One region of the Roseovarius sp. MBR-79 genome, then DNA from elsewhere that is predicted to be linked to it. Evidence: riboswitches for the same ligand, from Rfam matches in the RefSeq annotation. Region 1 holds a riboswitch; each other region holds the start of a gene.
The links. A riboswitch is a leader RNA that binds a small molecule or an ion and turns the genes downstream of it on or off. The one in region 1 is predicted to bind thiamine pyrophosphate.
Positions count from the first base shown of each region.

Region 2: it holds a riboswitch for thiamine pyrophosphate, as region 1 does, so the genes downstream of both, thiD (bifunctional hydroxymethylpyrimidine kinase/phosphomethylpyrimidine kinase) here and ACSSV8_RS17510 (ABC transporter ATP-binding protein) in region 1, are expected to answer to the same signal.
Region 3: it holds a riboswitch for thiamine pyrophosphate, as region 1 does, so the genes downstream of both, thiC (phosphomethylpyrimidine synthase ThiC) here and ACSSV8_RS17510 (ABC transporter ATP-binding protein) in region 1, are expected to answer to the same signal.

Region 1 is NZ_JBRJGP010000024.1:5,178-9,772, forward strand. It holds gene ppk2 (polyphosphate kinase 2) at 1-681, shown strand, start outside; gene ACSSV8_RS17505 (ABC transporter permease) at 691-1,431, opposite strand; gene ACSSV8_RS17510 (ABC transporter ATP-binding protein) at 1,428-2,162, opposite strand; TPP riboswitch at 2,198-2,296, opposite strand; gene ACSSV8_RS17515 (heme NO-binding domain-containing protein) at 2,399-3,001, shown strand; gene ACSSV8_RS17520 (diguanylate cyclase domain-containing protein) at 2,998-4,053, shown strand; gene ACSSV8_RS17525 (c-type cytochrome) at 4,026-4,451, opposite strand; gene ACSSV8_RS17530 (hypothetical protein) at 4,583-4,595, opposite strand, start outside.
Region 2 is NZ_JBRJGP010000007.1:38,153-42,747, reverse strand. It holds gene ACSSV8_RS08805 (FAD-dependent oxidoreductase) at 1-588, opposite strand, end outside; gene thiD (bifunctional hydroxymethylpyrimidine kinase/phosphomethylpyrimidine kinase) at 585-1,379, opposite strand; TPP riboswitch at 1,420-1,521, opposite strand; gene ACSSV8_RS08795 (GcvT family protein) at 1,557-3,965, opposite strand; gene ACSSV8_RS08790 (NYN domain-containing protein) at 4,453-4,595, opposite strand, start outside.
Region 3 is NZ_JBRJGP010000001.1:37,082-41,676, forward strand. It holds gene ACSSV8_RS00195 (sulfite exporter TauE/SafE family protein) at 1-514, shown strand, start outside; gene ACSSV8_RS00200 (TIGR02186 family protein) at 511-1,269, shown strand; gene ACSSV8_RS00205 (sugar transferase) at 1,326-1,931, opposite strand; gene ACSSV8_RS00210 (NAD-dependent epimerase/dehydratase family protein) at 1,928-2,785, opposite strand; TPP riboswitch at 2,915-3,035, shown strand; gene thiC (phosphomethylpyrimidine synthase ThiC) at 3,137-4,595, shown strand, end outside.

The DNA.
Region 1 (4,595 bases):
GACGCGGCCGGCAAGGGCGGCACGATCAAGCGCTTCACCGAGCATCTCAACCCGCGCGCCGCGCGTGTCGTGGCGCTCAACAAGCCCTCGGACGTGGAGCGCGGGCAATGGTATTTCCAGCGCTATATCGAGCATCTGCCCACGGCGGGCGAGATCGTGCTCTACGACCGCTCGTGGTATAACCGCGCAGGCGTGGAGCGCGTCATGGGCTTTTGCGAGCCGCATGAATATCTCGAGTTCATGCGCGAGACACCCGAGTTGGAGCGGATGCTGGTGCGCTCGGGCATCCGGCTTTTCAAATACTGGTTCTCGGTCACGCAGGGCGAGCAGCGCACCCGCTTTGCCAGCCGCGAGACCGATCCGTTGAAACTCTGGAAGCTGAGCCCCATCGACAAGGCCAGCCTCGACAAGTGGGACGATTACACCGAGGCCAAGGAGGCGATGTTCTTTTACACCGATACCGCCGACGCGCCCTGGACGGTGGTCAAGTCCGACGACAAGAAGCGCGCGCGGCTCAACTGCATGCTGCATTTCCTGAATTCGATCGACTACCCCGGCAAGAATCGCAAGATCGCCCATGCACCCGATCCGCTGATCGTATCGACGGCGCAGCACGTTCTGCACAAGTCCGACCACATCCTGGGCAAGTCGCTGCATCCCGACGCGCGCGCCGGGCGGTGAGGGCGCGGCTCAGGTCGACCGGCTGTCAAGCCAGCGCCGACACCCGGCGTCGACCGCGCGGTGCAAGAGCAGCGTGAAGACCGCCAGCACGATGAGGGCCGCGAACATCAGGTCGATCTTGGCGCGCCCGTTGGCCAGCAGCATCAGATAGCCAAGGCCCTTTGACGCACCCACCCATTCGCCGATGATCGCGCCGATCGGAGCATAGACCGCCGCCAGCCGCAGCCCCGAGGCAAGTCCGGGCAGGGCGGCGGGCACGCGGATATGCCACATGAGCCGCGCGGGGGTCGTCCCCATGACGCGCCCAAGATCAAGAAGCGGCTGCGGCGTGCGCATCAGCGCGTCAAAGAACGCCGACGTGACGGGAAAATAGATGATGAGCAGCGCCATGGCGATCTTGGAGGCAAGGCCATAGCCCAGCCAGAGCGTCAGGATCGGCGCGAGGGCAAAGACCGGGATCGCCTGCGAAAACACCATCATCGGGCGAATGAGCCGACGCGCGACCGGCGAGGCGGCAAGACCGATGGCCGAGGCCCCGCCCAGCACCGCGCCAAGCGCCAGCCCGATGAGCACCTCGGCGGCGGTGATCAGGCCATGTTCGGCGATGAGCGCGCGGCTGCTCCAGAGGGTCTCGGCCACGCGCGCGGGGCCCGGCAGGATGAAGGGCGGCAGGGACGCCAGCACCACCAGCGCCTGCCACAGGCCAAGCGCCAGCGCCACCGTGCCGGCAAGGATCAGGGCGCGGTTCATGCGCCTGTCCCGAGGTCGCGCAGCCGCGCCAGAAGGCTCCCCTGAACGGCGAGGGTGTCGGGATCGTCGACCGCACGCGGGACCGGGCCGGGGGGCGGCGCGACGGTCTCGAGACCGGCCTCGGACAGGATGTGGATGGCGTGGCCCATCCGCGCGGCCTCCCCGGGATCATGGGTCACCATCCACACGGTCCGCCCTGCCAGATGCGCGGCGGCGAGGTCCTGCATCTGCGCGCGCGTGCCCGCGTCGAGCGCCGAAAAGGGCTCGTCCAGAAGGACAATGGGGCGGTCCTCCATCAATGTGCGCGCAAGGGCCACGCGCTGCCGCTGTCCGCCCGAGAGGGTATGGGGACGCTTGCGGGCGTGCGGGCCAAGGCCCATCCGGTCAATGATCGCGCGGGCGCGGGGCAGGTCGGGCGATTGCCCGCGCAGCCGTGCCCCGAGCGCCACGTTTCCCAGCACGTCGCGCCACGGCAGCAGGTCCGCGCCCTGTGCCATGAGCGCGATGCGCCCCGCAAGCGGCCGCCCGTCAGAGGCGGATATGCAACCCTCGAAGCGCGTCACCTCGTCAAGCCCTGCCACAAGCCGCAGCAGCGTGGTCTTGCCCACGCCCGAAGGGCCGAGCAGGCAGGTGATCCGCCCGCCCTCGATCTCGAGGCGCAAGGGGCCAAACAGCCGCTCCGCGCCGATACGGGCGGTGCCGTCGATCAAAAGCGCGGGGGCGGCGCACATGGGCGGTCCTCGGTCAGGGGCGCGCAGGGAGGGGGGCGTGGGCGTGCTCCGTTCCCTCCGCCGGTGCGAGCCGGATCAGGTTCGATGGGTTGGCGCGTGCCTCTCAGCCCTTGCGGGCACCCCAACGGATGCGCGCTGCGTAGCATCGCGGGCGCGCCGGGGCAAGTTTTCCGGCACGCGTTCAGGTTTTGTTAAAGAACGCTTGCGATACTGTGCCCATCGGCGTGGAGAGGGATATGAACGGGTTGATCAACCGCGCGCTCGATTGGTTCGTGCGCGACACGTATGGCGAGGCGCTCCGGCGGGCGCTGGTGGAGGCGCTGTCGCTTGGCGAGGCGGCGTTCGAGCCGCTGATGCCCTGCGCGCCGGAGGTGACCGAGCGGCTGCTCGCGGCGCTGGCCGAGCGGGTGGGGCGCGCGCCCGAGGAGGTGCTGGAGGATCTGGGCACCTATCTGGTCTCGCAGCCGCGCACCGAGGCGGTGCGCAGGCTCTTGCGCTTCGGTGGCGTCGATTTTCTCGATTTCCTGCACTCGCTGGAGGATTTGCCGGATCGCGCGCGTCTCGCCATGCCGGATTTTGCCCTGCCCGAAATCCGGCTTCATCCCGAGATGCCGGGGCTTTACCGGATCGAGGTGGGGGCATGCCCGCGGGCGGGGCTTCCGCTCGGTCCGGTGCTCGTGGGGATGCTCCGGGCGATGGCGGATGACTATGGCGCGCTGGTGCTGATCGGCTCTCGGGGCGCGGATGCCCGGCGCGAGGTGATCGAGGTGCGGTTGCTTGACGCCGCCTTTGCCCACGGGCGCGCCTTTGATCTCGGCGCGGGGCCGGTCGTGCGATGACCGCGGTCGCGGCGCTTGACGCGATGCTCGCGCGGCTTTGCCCGATGTTCGCCCTTGTCGGGCCGACCGGGCATGTGCTGGCCGCCGGGCCGACGCTGGCCCGGGTCCTGGCCCCGCGCGAGAGTGTCGGCGCGCGGTTTCTGGAACTGTTCGAGGTGCTGCGACCGCAGAGTGTCGACACCATGGCCGGGCTGGCTGCGCTGGAGGGGGCGCGGCTCCGGCTTCGGCCACGCACGGGCACCTCTCATGTGCTCAAGGGCGTGGTGTGCCGCCTGCCCGGGGACGGATCGCTTGGCCCTGCGGGCGGCGTGGTCCTCAACCTTTCCTTCGGCATTTCGGTGGTCGAGGCGGTGCGCGATTACGCCCTGACGGGCGCGGATTTCGCGGCGACCGACCCAACCACGGAAATGCTCTACCTGCTCGAGGCCAAGAGTGTGGCAATGGAGGAATCGCGCCGCCTCAATCACCGACTGGAGGGGGCGCGCCAGGCGGCACAGGAACAGGCGCTCACCGACCCGCTGACCGGGTTGCGCAATCGCCGCGCCTTCGACCTTGCGCTTGCGCGACTTCGGGAAACGGACCAACCCTGCGCTTTCCTGCATCTCGATCTCGACCATTTCAAGCAGGTCAACGATACCCAAGGCCATGCGGCGGGGGACCTGGTCTTGCGCGTGGTGGCGCGGCGGATGCTCTCGGTGGTGCGCGTCGACGACATCGTCGCGCGGGTGGGGGGGGATGAATTTGTCCTGCTTCTGCCCGGGATGACGGACAAGGCCGACCTTGATCCTGTCGCGAGGCGGCTGATTTCGGTGATCGAGGAACCGGTGAGCGATGGCGCGCGGTGCCATCGCGTTTCCGCCAGCATCGGGGGTGCCCTGGGCCGGATGCGGGCCGGTGACGAGGCAGAGGCGCTCATGGCTGTGGCTGATCGCGCGCTTTATGCCGCCAAGGACGCCGGTCGCGGTCGCTTCGTGATCGCTCCCGCGCCACCGGTCGCCTCCTCCGCCGCAGCCCGGCACGACGGTCAGGGGGTGGCAATGCGTTCCAGATAGGACCACACATCGCGCGCCTTTTCCGCATCGGGCAATTTGTAGGCCATCTTGCCCCGGGCGGTCGGATCGTCCAGATACGCCCGAAGAAATTCCGTCGCATCGCGCACATAGACGACAAAATCGGCCTCGTTCCAGCGCAAGCCGCGACGACCGGCCTCGATCATCGAGACCGAATAGTGAAATCCCGGCACACTGCCCGCGTGCCGTCCGATCACGCCATGCAGATTGGGGCCCGTCCGCCCGCCGCGTATGATGGTTCGCCCGCTTTGATCCGTCACGGTGTGACAGGCGCGACAATCCTCGAAGAGCTGTGCGCCGCGCTCGGGATCGGCGGCCGAGGCGGGGAGGCCGGGGCCGGTGATCCCGATCAGGCAGATCGCCCAAAGGTTGATTTTCATGATGATCCTTCCCGCGTGACCCTGATCAAGAGTTGGCACAGGCCTCGCAAGACACAACAGGCCATCGCCCTGCATCACAGGCTTGTCATGTCCTCTCACAACGATGTGTGCGGTTGTCAGGCGCGCAGGGGTCAGAGGGCGGGC
Region 2 (4,595 bases), on a different contig from region 1:
CAACACCACCATCTCACCCTTGACGCCGCGCAAGTCGGGCAGGCTGTCTTGCGCTGCAAGGCCGCGACAGTCGATCACCACCGGCCCTTGGGGCGCGTCCGTGCCTTGCACAAAGCGCGCGCCACCCTCCTGCAAACGGCGGTGCAGATGGAGCAGCGCCGCGCGCGGGTCGATATGCGCCTCAGCCTCGAAGAACAGGGCGCGGTCATGGCGCTCGGCCAGGTCCGGCTCGAGCGCGGCGAGGTCCTCAGCCTTGACCAGCCGGTGCCCGTTGGTGCGTCGGGCGAACACATCAAGCTCGCGCCGGTCGCGCTCCAGCGTGATCACGAGCGAGCCGCGCCGTGTGACCGTCACGCCCTGCGCTTCCCACCAGTCGGCGGCCTCTTGCCCCAACCGCACCACCGGTTCCTCGGCGGTGAACCCTTCGCAGAAGGGCGCGAGCATCCCGCCCGCCCACCACGAACAGGCCGCTTCACCGGGGAAGGGGGCCGGGTCGATCAGAGTGACGGCCACGCCGCGCGCCCTCAACTCGGTGGCCACGCAAAGCCCGACGACGCCCGCGCCACGGATCGTGACGGCGCGGGTCATGGCCAGACCTCGTGGAAATGATGCACCGGCCCGTGCCCGCGGCCGATATCGAGACGGTCAGCGGCGCGGATCGCGGCGTGGAGCCAGCCATGGGCGCGGGTGACGGCCTCGGACAGGCCAAGCCCCTGCGCCAGCCCCGCCGCGATGGCCGAGGAATAGCTGCACCCGGTGCCATGGGTGTTGCGCGTGGCAATGCGGGGGGCGTCAAGGCGGTGGGGTTCGACGGCCATCAGCCAGTCGGTGCAGGTCTCGCCCGCCGCGTGACCGCCCTTCATCAGAACCGCCTTTGCCCCCAGATCGCGCAGCCGCGCGCCCTGGTCCCGCATCCCGGCGTCGCTCACGGCCTCCGGCAGACCCAACAGCGCCGCCGCCTCGGGCAGGTTGGGCGTGAGCAGATCGGCGCGCGGCAGCAGATGCACGATCAGCGCCGCGCGCGCCGTCTCGGGCAAAAGCCGCGCGCCGGATTTGGCGATCATGACCGGATCGAGCACGACCGGGCCGCGATACCCGGCCAGGGCCTCCGCCACCGTCTCGATCAGCGCGGCATCGCCCAGCATCCCGATCTTGATGGCATCGACGCGGATATCATCCAGAACGGTGGCGATCTGTGCTGCCACCACCTCGGGCGGGACCGCGTGAACCGCTGTCACCGCGACGGTATTCTGTGCCGTGACGGCGGTCAGCACGCTTGCGCCATAGACGCCAAGCGCGGAAAACGTCTTGAGGTCGGCCTGAATGCCCGCGCCGCCGCCGCTGTCAGAACCCGCGATTGTCAGTGCGCACGCCACCATGCCCGCCTCCTCATGTTCGCGGAACGGCCTTCGGGCACCATCGGGGCGGAGGTCCGTTCCCTACGCCGGCATCACCCGGATCAGGTTCGATGGGTTGGCTTGGCACCTCTCAGCCCCTTGCGGGGCACCCCAACGGAATAATGGAGACGTAACACCGCGAACCGGCACCTTCAAGGGTCAGCCGCGCAGACGCAGCCCCTCGGGATCGAACGGCGGATGCTCCAGCACCCGCGCATCATCCGCGCGGCCCAGAAGCGAAACGTGAAGCGCGGTGCCGGGGGTGGCGTGTTCGGCCTTGAGATAGGCCAGAGCGAGGGATTTGCCGACCGCGTGGCCATAGCCGCCCGAACTCACCTGACCCGCGGCCGTGCCACCCGGCAGAAAGATCGGCTCGCCGCCCGAGGCATCGGCCTCGGTCGCGTCGATCTCGAGCAGGACCATGCGGTCGCGCGGCGCGTTATCGGAAATGGCGCGCCAGCTCTCGTGGTTGAGGAAGGGCTTGTCGGGGCGGATGAGGCCCGCCAACCCGCATTCCTGCGGCCAGTATTCGGGCGAATAGTCGCGCCCCCAACTGCCATACCCTTTCTCGAGCCGCAGCGACATGAGCGCGCGGCTGCCCACGGGGCCCGCGCCGATGGCTTTGCCCGCCTCGATCAGGGCCGAATAAAGCCGTGTCTGATCGGCCTCGGCGATGTGCAGTTCCCAACCCAGATCGCCGGTGAAGCTGACGCGCAGCGCGACGGCCTCGACGCCCGCCACGGTCATGCGCTGCGAGCGGAAGAACGGAAAGGCGGCGTTGGAGAGGTCCGCGTCGGTGAGGCCTTGCAGCAGGGCGCGCGATTGTGGCCCCGCGACACTGACCCCGCAGACGGCCCCGGTCAGGCTTTCGAAACGGGTGCCCTCGGGCAGCGGCACCTGCGCGAAGAAGCGCCGGTGATAGCGTTCCGCCGCGCCGCCACCGAGCACCCAGAATTCTTCCTCCCCGAGCCGCGTCACGGTGAAATCCCCCGCGATCCCGCCCCGCTTGCCGATGAGCGGCGTGAGGCAGGCGCGGCCCACCTCCCGCGGCATCCGGTTGGCGAAGAGCGCGTTGAGCCAGTCCTCCGCCCCCGGCCCGGTGACGCGGTATTTGGCAAAATTGGAGATGTCGATGATCCCGGCACGATCACGCAAGCCGCGCGCCTCGCGGCCCACGGCCTCCCACCAGGGCTGTCGGGTGAACCCGGCGCTGTCGGGAATGGCGGCGTCGAAATAGAGCGGATGCTCCCAGCCGAAGTTGAGGCCGAAGCGCGCGCCCATCCCGGCCTGCATGGCATGGATTGGGCGGGTGCGCACGGGGCGGCCCGCGGCGCGCTCCTCGCCGGGGAAATGGATCTTGAAGCGGTGCGCATATTGGTCGGCCACGCGCGCGCGGGTGAAATCGCGCCCGGCCCAGTCGCCGAACCGCGCCAGATCCCAGGCGAACATGTCAAGCGACGGCTCGCCCTCGACCATCCATTCGGCGGAAAGCTTGCCCAGACCGCCCGATTGCGAAAACCCCGGAATGATGCCGCAGCAGCAGAAATAGCCCCGCAGTTCCGGCACCGGGCCAAAGAGCGCCGCCGCGTCGGGCGACCAGATCATCGGCCCGTTGATCACCCGCTTGATACCCGCGCGCCCCACCGCCGGGACACGGTCGATGGCGCGCAGCATGTTCTCCTCGATCCGCTCCAGGTCGTCGGGGAAAAGTTCGTGGCCAAAGCCCTGCGGCGTGCCGTCCTCGGCCCAGAAGCGCATGTCGCGCTCATAGGCGCCGACAAGCAGGCCCTGACCCTCCTGGCGCAGGTAATATTCGCCGTCGCGGTCGGCGACCGAGGGCAGGCGGCGGCCCATGGCAGCGATCTCGGGAATGGCCTCGGTCACGAAATACTGGTGCTCGGTCGGGATGAGCGGCAGCGTGATGCCCGCCATCGCGGCCACTTCGCGCGCCCAGAGACCGGCGGCATTGACCACCCATGGCGTGCGGATCTCGCCCGACCCGGTGCGCACGATCCAGCTTCCGTCGGGCTGCGGCTCGGTGGCGATGACCGGCGTGTTGCGGTGGATCTCGGCCCCGCCCGCGCGGGCACCCGCCGCATAGGCCATGGTCACGCCCGAGGGATCGACATTGCCGCCATCGGGCTCGAACATGATGCAGCGGATGCCGGTGAAATCCACCAGCGGATGAAGCCGCTCGGCCTCGTCGCGGGACACCTCGTGGAAGGCCATGCCATAGCGCCGCGCCTTGGCCTCCTGCAGGCGCAGTTGCTGCACGCGCTCCGTCGTTTGGGCAAGGTAGAGGGAGCCGGGCTGGAACACGCCGCAACCCTGCCCGGTTTCGGCCTCGAGCTGGCGGTAGAGCTGCATCGTGTAATGCTGCATCCGGCTGATATTGGTGCTGTCATGCAGCCCGTGGATATTGGCCGCCGCGTGCCAGGTGGAGCCGGAGGTCAGTTCCGAGCGTTCCAGCAGCACCACATCCGACCAGCCCGCCCGCGTGAGGTGATACAGGATCGAACAGCCGACAAGGCCGCCACCGATCACGACGGCCTGGGCATGGGTGCGCATGGGGATGCCTTTCGAAGAGGGTTGGCGCGCGCGGCGCGGCATGGATTGCGTCGATGCTAGGCGCGCGCCCGGCCATGCTCGCGTGGATTAGCGACAGGGGAGAGGCAGGATGCGGCGTCCGGGGGCCGGGGGCACCAGTGTGCGGGGGGGGGATGACGACGCGCCGACTGTCGGCCCGGGGGGCTGACAGCCCCTGCTCACGCTCGCACCGGGACATGTGCCCTCATGGGCCGCGCCAGAGGGGCAAATCCGGCTTGCAGACAGAGCGCAGCACGTCGCCTGGCCGGCAGGGGCCGAACGGCCCGATTCCCCCGCTGGTGCCGTGCTGCGACTCGCCACAGGGGCCACCACGCGCCAAGCCTGCACCACTGCGGCTATCGACCCCGACGCGCCCCTTGTGGGCATTTCAGTAGCCGCGTTCGCCGCTTCGTTCCCGAACTGAAGATCGGAACCAACTGCCGTCCCTTCAGGGGCGGCTTTTTTTTAATTATGCACGCTTTATCTGTGGCATAAGCCCAATAATACTGAAATTCGCCCAGCACTTTTGCGTCAAATGGCTACCCTTCGGAGGGAAAGCCCCGTGAACGACCTTTATCCCCTTTGTTTGAAGGAAGTCAGCGACGGGAACAA
Region 3 (4,595 bases), on a different contig from region 1:
GATCCGCCAGACCCGGCGCGGCGTGGCCCCCAAGCGCAAGAAACACGGTTGGGTGCATCGCCTGCCGCTCAAGATGCGGTTCCGAACCTCGGGCCTTTATATCTCGATCATTCCGCCGATGATCGTGGGCGTGAGCGTGGGCATCCTGGCCGCGATCATGGGGGTGGGCGGTGGCTTTGTCATGGTCCCGGCCATGATCTATATCCTTGGGATGCCGACAAAGGTGGTCGTGGGCACCTCGCTTTTCCAGATCATTTTCGTGACCGCCTTTACCACCTTGCTGCACGCCACGACCAACTTCACCGTCGATATCGCGCTTGCGGTCCTGCTGCTCGTCGGCGGGGTGATCGGGGCCCAGATCGGGGCGATGATCGGCACGCGGCTGCGGGCAGAGCAGTTGCGCATTCTTCTGGCGATCATGGTGCTCGCGGTCTGCGGCAAGCTGGCGCTTGACCTGCTGCTGATGCCGTCAGAGCTTTATTCCATTGCTTCCGGCGCGGGCGGGGGGCACTGATGCGGCTGCTGGCGCTTGCCCTGTGCCTTGCCGCCCTCCCCCTGAAGGCAGAAGAGGTGGTTCTGGGCCTGTCGAGCGACAAGGTGGCGATCACGGCCACCTTCGAGGGGTCGGAAATCCTTGTGTTCGGCGCGGTCAAGCGCGAGGTCGCGATTCCCGATATCCCGCTCGACGTGGTGATCACCGTGGCGGGACCATCCCTGCCGGTGAGCGTGCGGCGAAAGGATCGGCGCTTCGGCATCTGGGTCAATACCGACGAGGTGCGGCTGGATGCGGCCCCGACCTTTTACGCCGTCGCCACCACCGGGCCGCTCGATCAGGTTCTGACCAATACCGAGGACCTGCGCCACCGCGTGTCGATCCCGCGCGCGATACGCTCCGTGGGCGCGGCCAGCATGGCCGAGGATGTCGAGAATTTCACCGAGGCGCTCATTCGCATCCGGCGCGGGCAGGACGCCTATCAACTCTTGGAAAACACTGTCGCTCTCGACGAGCAGACGCTGTTCCGCACCGCGATCCGGCTGCCTGCGAACCTGACCGAGGGCATCTATCCCACGCGCATCTTCCTCACGCGCGAGGGGCGGGTCGTGTCGCAATTCGAGACGGCCATCGACGTGCACAAGGTCGGGCTGGAACGCTGGCTCTTCACGCTCTCGCGCGAGCAGCCGCTGGTCTATGGCCTTCTGTCGATTGCCATCGCGATCGCGGCGGGATGGGGGGCCTCGGCGGCGTTTCAGCTGCTGCGCCGGGGTTAAGGAAATTTCAGACAGGGCCGATGGACCATTTCGGCCCGGAATTGCGCCAAAACGCGTTACCGCCAGCCCTTGACCACGGTCTGACAGAGCAGCAGCAGATCAAGACAGAGCGTGCGGCGGCGCTGATAGATCAGGTCGAGCCGCGCCTTGCGCGGCACACAGGCACGGCAGTATATGGCGTCGGTCTCGGCGGCGCTGCGGCTCTGTGCCAGCAGCCGCGCCTCATGGGCGTGATAGCGCAGGGTTGCCAGCCCGGTCAGGCCGGGACGCGAGCGCAAGACCTGCGCATAGGTCTCCGGGAAGCGGTCCACATAGCTGCGCAACGGCGGGCGCGGGCCGACAAGGCTCAGATCGCCACGGATCACGTTCCACAATTGCGGCACCTCATCAAGATGGGTCCGCCTGAGAAGATGCCCGGCGCGGGTGATGCGATGCGCCTTGTCGCCGCCCGACACGCCCTGATCTGCCTCTGCCGGAGTCATGGTGCGGAACTTGAGAAGGAAAAACCCCTCGGTCGGCGTCTTCATCCGCTCGGACCGGAAGAAGACAGGCCGCCCATCCAGCACCAGCACGGCCAGCGCGGTGAGCGCCATCACTGGCGCCAGAAGCACCCCGAGGGCCAGCGCAAAGACAAGGTCGAAGGCGCGTTTCGCAGGCGTCATGAGGCAACCGCCCGCCATTGGCGGACCATCTCGCCGGGTGTGCTGTCCTCGGGGGCAAAGGCGTGGAGCGCGGCAAGCCGGGTGCAATCGAGGGTGATGCGCTGATGCGCCGTCGGAGAGGCGGGGCGGGGCCGGCTGCTTGCCCCCGCCGCCTGTGCCAGTGCGGCCATGGTCACGGGAGCGGGGGCCGCGATGTTGAGCGCGGATGGCAACGCTCCGTCACGCAGGCACAGCGTTACCAGCACCTGCGCCAGCGTGCGCGGCCCGATATAGGAGCGCAGCGGCCCTGCGCCATCAGCGAAGACATCAAGCGTGATCTCCCCCGTCCCCCGCGCCACGTTCAGAAGCAGCGCATCCGCGCCCGCCACATTCCCGATCCGCAGCGCGCAGACCTCAAGCCCCCGGTCACGCCACGCGCGCCCCACCGCTTCCATCTCCAGCTTGGCCGCGCCATAGGCATTGGCGGGCGCGCAAGCGGTGTCCTCGGTGATATGCTCGCCCGATCCGTAAACCGCCGAAGACGAGGCCAGCAACACCCGCGTGATGCCCGCGCTTTCAGCCGCCGCAAGCGTGGCCTCGGCAAGTATCCGGTTGTGCGCCAGATCGTGGCCCGCGCCCGGCACGACCCCCGCCAGCGCCACCAGCGCCCGGAATGTCTGTCCGCTCCGCGCCTGATGGTCGATGAGTGCGCGCGACCCCTCCATCGGGTCCCACAGAAGCGCCCCCGCCGGCACCATCCGACGATATTGTGGCACGACAGGCACAGCCGAAACCGGCCAGTGCCACAACACCATCCGTCCGACCCGTCCCGATGCCCCGGTCAGAAGAACCGGCGCGCGCGCCCTGTCCGTCATGCGCCCCCTCTTTCCGGGGACATGACCCGCCCCGGCCCCTCGCGGTCTATCAATCAATGCCGCCTCTCGACAAGAGACCGCCGTCGGGACGCCACATTCGCTTGAACTGCGCAGATCGTCGTTCTACCCTCACCCTTGCAGGGGAGTCCCGCCTTGGGGACTGAGAGGCTGACAGGTGGTGACACCGGTGAGGCGACCCTTTGAACCTGATCCAGTTGATACTGGCGTAGGAAGCTCGGGAACCGCGCGCCGCATGGCGGTCTGTCTGTTCCGAAGGGGGACCCTTCCCCACGCCTCCCCGTCCACGGCTCATCTGGTGTCTTTGTAAAGCTTGGCTCGAGGAGCACCAACATGAACATCCCCACCCAGACCATCGCCCCCAGCGTGACCACCGGCCCCCTGCCCGCGTCGCGCAAGATTTACGTGGCGGGCAGCCTGCACCCCGATATCCGCGTGCCCATGCGCGAGATTTCCACCCATCCCACGGCGGGCGAGGCCCCCTTGCCGGTCTATGACAGTTCCGGCCCCTATACCGATCCCGAGGCGCAAACCGACATCGCGCGCGGCCTGCCCGCGCTGCGGCGCGGCTGGATCATGGCGCGCGGCGATGTGGCGGCCTATGAGGGCCGCCATGTGAGGCCCGAGGATAACGGCTTTGTCACCGGCGACCGGCTGGTGCCGGAATTCCCGGTGCGGGGGCAACCCCTTCGTGGCACGGGCGGTGCGGCCCCCACGCAACTGGCCTATGCGCGCGCGGGCATCATCACGCCCGAGATGGAATTCGTGGCCATCCGCGAGAATCAGTTGCGCGAGGCGGATGCGGCACCGCGCGACGGCAATGACTGGGGGGCCAGCATCCCAGACCATGTGACCCCCGAATTCGTGCGCGCCGAGATCGCGGCGGGCCGCGCCATCATCCCGGCCAATATCAACCACCCGGAACTGGAGCCGATGATCATCGGGCGCAATTTCCTTGTGAAGATCAACGCCAACATGGGCACCTCTGCCGTTACCTCCTCGATGGAGGAGGAGGTGGAAAAACTGGTCTGGGCGATCCGCTGGGGGGCGGATACGGTGATGGACCTTTCCACCGGGCGCAATATCCACAACACCCGCGACTGGATCATCCGCAATTCCCCCGTCCCCATCGGCACCGTGCCGATCTATCAGGCCTTGGAAAAGGTGAATGGCATTGCCGAAGACCTCACATGGGAAGTGTTCCGCGACACGCTGATCGAGCAGGCCGAACAGGGGGTGGATTATGTCACCATCCACGCGGGCGTGCGCCTGCACATGGTGCCGATGACGGTGAACCGGGTGACGGGGATCGTGTCGCGCGGTGGGTCGATCATGGCCAAATGGTGCCTGCATCATCACCGCGAGAGCTTTCTTTATGAGCATTTCGAGGAGATTTGCGACATCTGCCGCCAGTATGACGTGAGCTTTTCACTGGGCGACGGGCTGCGCCCCGGCTCCATTGCGGACGCCAACGATGCCGCGCAATTCGCCGAGTTGGAGACATTGGGGGAACTCACGAAAATCGCGTGGGCCAAGGAGTGCCAGGTGATGATCGAAGGCCCCGGCCATGTCGCCATGCACAAGATCAAGGAGAACATGGACAAGCAGCTTGAGTGCTGTCACGAGGCCCCGTTCTACACGCTCGGGCCACTCACCACCGATATTGCACCCGGCTATGACCACATCACCAGCGGCATCGGGGCTGCGATGATCGGCTGGTTCGGTTGTGCGATGCTCTGCTATGTCACCCCCAAGGAACATCTGGGCCTGCCCGACCGCGACGACGTGAAAA